Linked DNA regions of Aquibium microcysteis. The main gene of each other region encodes a partner of the protein of the gene in region 2 in a complex. Links are inferred from orthologs where the notes say so. Each region holds a gene or a part of one and is shown on either strand. Other genes may lie near its edges. The genes, in order: pheS and pheT.

Region 1 (3,209 bases), 350 kb from region 2 along the record:
CGGCGCAGCCTGGAGGGCCACGGGGTACGGGCGCCGGAGGTGGACTATGCGGTGAGCGTGGCGGAGGCGCGGGGGTCGGTTGCGAAGAGGTAGAGCGGGTCAACAGTCGGGCGTCAACCAGACGCTGTCAGACAGGCCTGCGATCACGGAAGAGCAGGTGGGTCGAAAGCAGCAACCGCGAGGAACGGTCGAGGGCATCGAGCGCTGATACCGTCCGACGCGCCTGCGCGAGAAGCTGCTGCGCTTCCTCGACGGGAAACATGACCGCGTCCGGCGGCATGTCGTCGGCTCTGTGCCGTTCCTGCTGCAATCTGACGACAGCAGTCCCGATCTCCTCGAATTTCCCGCCATCCTTCAACGGACTCTGTCCGAAGGCAGCGCGCAACGGACCGTGATCGAGTGCTCGATAGATTTTGGCATAACCCTGCGGATCCTTCGACCATCCGCCAGGCAGCAGGCACTCCGCGCAAAGCTTCGCCAATGCATGGAACACCGCATAGTAGGCGGTGCTGACGGCCCGCCTGCGAAAGGCTGCGCTTCTGGGTCTCGATCGCATGAGTTGATCGGCCGCATCGAGCATCCGATCGACCATGGCCGCCGAACCCATGATCAGCCCTCGTCATCCTGATCGTCGTCGCCGGGAGCAGCGGGAAGCCGTGTGACAAGGAACACGAACCGATCCTCGCCTTTAGGACGCAGCAGCGCCCTCAGTTCCGCGTTGGTGTCAGCGAGATATTCGGCCGGCACCCTGCTTTCTAGGTCTGCGACGATGCGTATGGCGGTACCGCCGTAGAACAATTCCTCGTTGATGACGGTGGCCCCTTTGAATCCATACCGGCCAAGGCGCTTTCGAAGCACGGGAACGGCGAGAGCACGAACTTCGTCTGGATGCAGAACCTCGGCCTGAAGACTGGTCATCAGAATGCTCCTTGCGGCTCCGCGTGAAGATTGCTGCTACGCCATGCGGAATTCAAGTGCTCATCCGATCAATGCAGCCAAGTCCACGAGACACAGGTCCGAGCGCAGGCCCGTGCCAGTCGTTCAAGCCTCTCGCGAAGGTAGCTCTTGACCGCCTTTTTGCCGACCACATCAGCAGCGTCGGTATCGCCTCAGCTGCTCAGCCCTCCGAACAGCGTGGGCAGGTCCAGCGGGCGGAAGCCGTAGTGCTGGAGCCAGCGGACGTCGGCGTCGAAGAAGGCGCGCAGGTCGGGCATGCCGTATTTCAGCATGGCGATGCGGTCGATGCCCATCCCCCAGGCGAAGCCCTGGTACTCGTCGGGATCGAGGCCGGACATGCGCAGCACGTTCGGGTGCACCATGCCGCAGCCGAGGATCTCCATCCAGTCCCTGCCCTCGCCGAAGCGCACCTCGCCCGGGCGCGAGCGGTCGCACTGGATGTCGACCTCGAGGCTCGGCTCCGTGAACGGGAAGAAGGACGGGCGGAAGCGCATGTCGACCTTCGGCACCTCGAAGAAGGCCTTGCAGAATTCCTCCAGCACCCACTTCATGTTGGCGACGTTGGCCGTCCTGTCGATGACGAGACCCTCGAGCTGGTGGAACATCGGCGAGTGGGTAGCGTCGGAATCCTGGCGGTAGGTTTTCCCCGGGATGACGATGCGGATGGGCGGCTTCTGGCTCTGCATGGTGCGCACCTGCACCGGCGAGGTGTGGGTGCGCAGGAGCTTGCGCTCGCCGTCCGGACCGGGGCGGAAGAAGAAGGTATCGTGCATCTCGCGGGCGGGGTGGCCGACCGGGAAGTTGAGCGCCGTAAAATTGTAGTAGTCGGTCTCGATGTCCGGCCCTTCCGCGATCGCGAAGCCGAGATCGCCGAAGATGGCGGCGATCTCGTCGATGACCTGGCTGATGGGATGGATGCGGCCGCGCTCGGCGGGGGCGGCGCGCACCGGCAGCGTCACGTCGAGCCTCTCGGCGGCGAGGCGGGCATCGATGGCGGCATCGCGCAGCGCGGTTCGGCGCGCGCCCAGCGCATCCGTCACGCGGGTCTTCAGGCCGTTGATCGCCGGGCCCATGGTCTGGCGCTCTTCCGGCGTCATCGATCCCAGGGTCTTCAGCCGCTCCGAGACCGAGCCCTTCTTGCCGAGAGCCGCTATGCGCACGGCCTCCAGGGCGGCCTCGTCGCCTGCTGCCGCGATGTCGGCGAGGAGGGTCTGTTCCAGTTGGTCGAGATTGTCGGTCACTGCCTGACTCCGGAGCTTGCGATACCCCCACCCCTGGCCCCTCCCCACCGCGGGGAGGAGGACCCGGAGACGCTCGCGCCCGGCCGGGCGAGACGGCGCCGGGGCCGACGTCCCCCTCCCCCTTGTGGGGAGGGGTAAGGGGTGGGGGTCGCAGGCAAAATGCTCATCGCTGTTTCATGTGTAAGAGAAAACCCGCGCCAGCAAGGCCGGCGCGGGTTTCCCAAATCAGAAAATCGAACGATTGGGAAGCGCCGGCCTCAGGCCACGGCCGCTTCGAACTCGTTCGGCATGCCGTCCTTCAGGTAGACGAGCGCGTCCTTGGCCTTGGCGACCAGCACGGCGAAGGCCTGCGGCTCGTGGATGGCCATGTCGGAGAGAACCTTGCGGTCGATCTCGATGCCCGCCTTGTTCAGGCCGTCGATGAAGCGGCCATAGGTCAGGCCGTGCTCGCGGGCGGCGGCATTGATGCGCTGCACCCACAGGGCGCGGAAGTTGCGCTTGCGGTTCTTGCGGTCGCGGTAGGCGTACTGCAGCGACTTCTCGACCGCCTGCTTGGCGATGCGGATGGTGTTCTTGCGGCGGCCGTAGAAGCCCTTGGCGGCCTTCAGGACCTTCTTGTGCTTGGCGTGGGCGGTGACGCCTCTCTTGACGCGTGCCATGTCATGATCTCCTTAGATTGTCGGGCGCTTGTCGTCGGGCGCGGCTCAGAGGCCGCCGCCGTTCGGCAGGAAGTTCTTGACGACCTTCTTGGCATCGGCCTCGTGCAGGACCATGGTGCCGCGAGCGTCGCGGATGAACTTGTTGGAGCGCTTGATCATGCCGTGGCGCTTGCCGGCCGCAGCCGACAGGACCTTGCCCGTCGCAGTGATCTTGAACCGCTTCTTGGCGGCAGACTTGGTCTTCATCTTGGGCATTTTGCTTCTCCTTCTGTCGTTGCGCTCGCGCCGGCCGCCTGCGCGACCGGTCCCGCAGGAGCCGGGTGTCCGGCGTCACGGCCGACAGGCCGCGTCC
Region 2 (3,462 bases):
CTCTGAACGACATGACCGGAACGAGGCCTTCCGGCGGAGCGGAACGACCATGCAGGCGGAACCGATCGTGACCGTTTCCCACACCGGCGGATGCCGCTGCGGAGCCGTGCGCTTCGAGGCCTCCGACGAGCCGCACCACATCAGCTACTGCCACTGCACCGACTGCCGCCGCGCCACCGGTGCGCCCGTTTCCGCCTTCGTCGGCTTTGCGGCCGACAACGTGCGATTTACCATCGGCGACCCGCGCCTGTTCGAGAACGGTGCGGCCAGCCGGAGCTTCTGCGCGACCTGCGGCTCGCCCATTGCCTATGCCGACGCACGACTGGAGAACCAGATCTGGTTCATGCTCGGCGCGATGGACCGCCCGGAAGACTATGTACCGACCCTGCACGCCTATGTGTGCGAACAACTGCGCTACGTGCACATGCCCGACGACCTGCCGCGGCTGGTGCGGTCGAGCGTGGAGAGATCAGGATCCCCGCAATGAAATTCACCCTGTCCTGGCTGAAGGATCACCTCGAGACCGAGGCGTCCCTCGCCGAAATCTGCGAACGGCTGACGATGATCGGCCTCGAGGTCGAGCATGTCGACGACAAGGCGGCGCTGAAGCCCTTCGTCATCGCCAAGGTGCTGACGGCTGAGAAACACCCCGACGCCGACAAACTGCGGGTTCTGACGGTGGACACCGGCGCTGGCCAGCCGATTCAGGTGGTGTGCGGCGCGCCCAATGCGCGCGCCGGGCTGATCGGCGCCTTCGCCGCGCCGGGAACCTACGTGCCCGGCATCGACGTGACGCTCTCGGTCGGCAAGATCCGCGGCGTGGAGAGCCGAGGCATGATGTGCTCGGAGCGCGAGCTGATGCTGTCGGACGAGCATGACGGCATCATCGACCTGCCGGACGACGCGCCGGTGGGCCAGTCCTTCGCCGCCTGGGCGAAGCTCGACGATCCCGTCATCGAGATCAACCTGACGCCCAACCGGCCGGACGCGACCGGCGTGCACGGCATCGCGCGCGACCTTGCAGCGGCAGGCCTCGGCACGCTCAGGACCGGCGCGGTCGAGCCCGTCGGCGGTGCCGGCGACTGCCCGGTGAAGGTGACGATCGAAGCGGACGACCTCTGCCCCGGCTTCGCTCTGCGGCTGGTGCGCGGCGTCAGGAACGGGCCGTCGCCGAAGTGGATGCAGCAGCGGCTGATGGCGATCGGCCTGCGCCCGATCAACGCGCTGGTGGACATCACAAACTACATCACCTTCGACCGCGGCCGGCCGCTGCACGTCTTCGACGCCGCCAAGGTGAAGGGCGACCTCGTGGTGCGGCGCGCCCGCGACGGCGAAAAAGTGCTGGCGCTCGACGGGCGCCAGTACACGCTGACACCGGAAATGTGCGTCATCGCCGACGACAATGGCGTTGAGTCCATCGCCGGCATCATGGGCGGCGAGCATTCGGGCTGCGACGAGACCACCACCGACGTGCTGATCGAATCGGCGCTTTGGAATCCGCTCAACATTGCGCGCACCGGCCGCGAGCTCGGCATCATCACCGATGCACGCTACCGCTTCGAGCGCGGCGTCGACCACGAATTCATGGGTGCAGGCCTGGAACTCGCCACCCGCATGGTTCTGGATCTCTGCGGCGGCGAGGCATCGACGGAGCGGGTCGTCGGCTACGCGGGCCATACCGCGAAGACGATCGCCTTCCCGGTTTCGGAAGTGACTCGGCTGACCGGCATAGAGGTGCCGGCCGAGGAGGCGCGCGACATCCTGGAGCGACTCGGTTTCGGCGTGGCCGACGTGTTCGGCATGGATATCTCCGACGGTCCGCGCAACGCCGGCTCGACGCTGAGCTACCTGTCGGCCGACAACATGCGCAACGTTCGCCGCAAGGGCGCATTCGAGGTGACGGTCCCGTCCTGGCGGCCGGACGTGGAGGGCAAGGCGGATCTCGTCGAGGAGGTGATGCGCATCCACGGCGTCGAGAAGATCGCGCCGCAGCCGATGGTGTCGCACGACGCCGTCAACGGCCGCATCCTGACCACGCTGCAGGTCCGCACCCGCGCGGCGCGGCGGGCGCTCGCGGTGCGCGGGATGATGGAGGCCGTCACCTGGTCATTCATTCCCGCCAGGCACGCCGAATTGTTCGGTGGCGGACAGGAGGCGCTGAAGCTCGCCAACCCGATCGCCGCCGACATGTCGGACATGCGGCCCTCGCTGCTGCCCGGCCTGCTCGCGGCGGCGCAGCGCAATGCCGATCGCGGCTTCGCCGACGTGGCGCTGTTCGAGGTGTCGGGCACCTACGAGGGCGACGGCGCCAACCAGCAGCGGCGCGTGGCGGCCGGCGTGCGCCGCGGCACCGCGCGCGTGGACGGCTCCGGCCGCGCCTGGTCCGGCCATGCGGCGGCCGTCGGTGTGTTCGACGCCAAGGCAGACGCGCTGGCCGCGCTGGAAGCCTGCGGCGCGCCGGTGGACAAGCTGCAGGTCGAGCCCGGCGGACCGGCCTGGTATCACCCCGGCCGCTCCGGCACGATCAAGCTCGGCCCGAAGGTGGTGCTCGCCACCTTCGGCGAGTTCCACCCGCGCACGCTGGAGGCGCTCGACGTGTCGGGGCCGCTCTGCGGCTTCGAGGTTTACGTCGACGCCGTTCCGGAGCCGAAGGCGCGCGCCACCCGCACCAAGCCGCGTCTGGATCTGTCGCCCTTCCAGGCGGTGCGTCGCGACTTCGCCTTCGTGGTGGACAAGGCCGTGGAGGCCGGCACGCTGACCAAGGCGGCGCTCGCGGCCGACAGGAAGCTGATCACCGGCGTGACGGTGTTCGACGTGTTCGAAGGCGCCTCGCTCGGCGAGGGCCGCAAGTCGATCGCCATCGAGGTATCGATCCAGCCGGTCGACAAGACGCTGACCGACGAGGATTTCGAGGCGCTCGCCGGCCGGATCGTCGAGAACGTGAAGAAGCAGACCGGCGGCGTGCTGCGGGGATGAGGCAAACGTCGCCGCGGCCACCGCGGCGACGTTTGCCGGCTTCCGGCCGTCCCCAGTGTCCGCACGCAGGCCATTGACAAGAGCCCGGCCTTCGGAGGAAGGGTCTGCGCAGAAGGGAGCCGGATGCGCTCCCGCGCGTTAGGCTGGCAGTCAGCCGACAGGAGTTCCAGGACATGTTCACGCTCGAAATCGACGGCGTTGCCGTCGCAATGACCGATGCCGACGAGGCTGAAGCCCGGGAAATCTTCGACAGCGAGGATTTCAAGGCCGATCTCGCGGAGTTCACGACCGACGGCAAGCCGGTTTGGAACGGCAAGTCGCCCTTCACCATCCGCCCGGCGACCGAGGACGAGGAAGACCTCTTCGACGACAGCCTCGAAGCGGACGAGGATGACGAGGACGAGGACGGCGCGAGTGTCGTCTTCCTGGTGATGGTCGACCAGTTCGACGACGAGTTCGACGACGAAGACGAATGAGCTCTTCCGG

Evidence for each region.
Region 1: the proteins of pheT (region 2) and pheS are in contact, whole or in part, in a crystal structure (PDB 6P24), measured with the Escherichia coli proteins. The link is inferred for Aquibium microcysteis from one-to-one orthologs.

What each region holds. Positions count from the first base shown.
Region 1 is NZ_CP061080.1:5,220,910-5,224,118, reverse strand. The notes cover bases 155-3,047. They hold pheS (phenylalanine--tRNA ligase subunit alpha), read right to left. Parts: upstream 2,199-3,047; coding sequence 1,110-2,198; downstream 155-1,109. Other genes in these bases: rpmI (50S ribosomal protein L35), read right to left, coding at 2,903-3,047; rplT (50S ribosomal protein L20), read right to left, coding at 2,456-2,857; IAI54_RS24590 (hypothetical protein), read right to left, coding at 610-918; IAI54_RS24595 (hypothetical protein), read right to left, coding at 155-607. Outside these bases: IAI54_RS24600 (SulP family inorganic anion transporter), read left to right, coding at 1-93; more of IAI54_RS24595, read right to left, coding at 128-154; more of rpmI, read right to left, coding at 3,048-3,112.
Region 2 is NZ_CP061080.1:4,866,635-4,870,096, reverse strand. What follows is about bases 84-3,229. They hold pheT (phenylalanine--tRNA ligase subunit beta), read left to right. Parts: upstream 84-483; coding sequence 484-2,976; downstream 2,977-3,229. Other genes in these bases: IAI54_RS22960 (hypothetical protein), read left to right, coding at 3,150-3,229; IAI54_RS22970 (GFA family protein), read left to right, coding at 84-487. Outside these bases: more of IAI54_RS22970, read left to right, coding at 50-83; more of IAI54_RS22960, read left to right, coding at 3,230-3,452.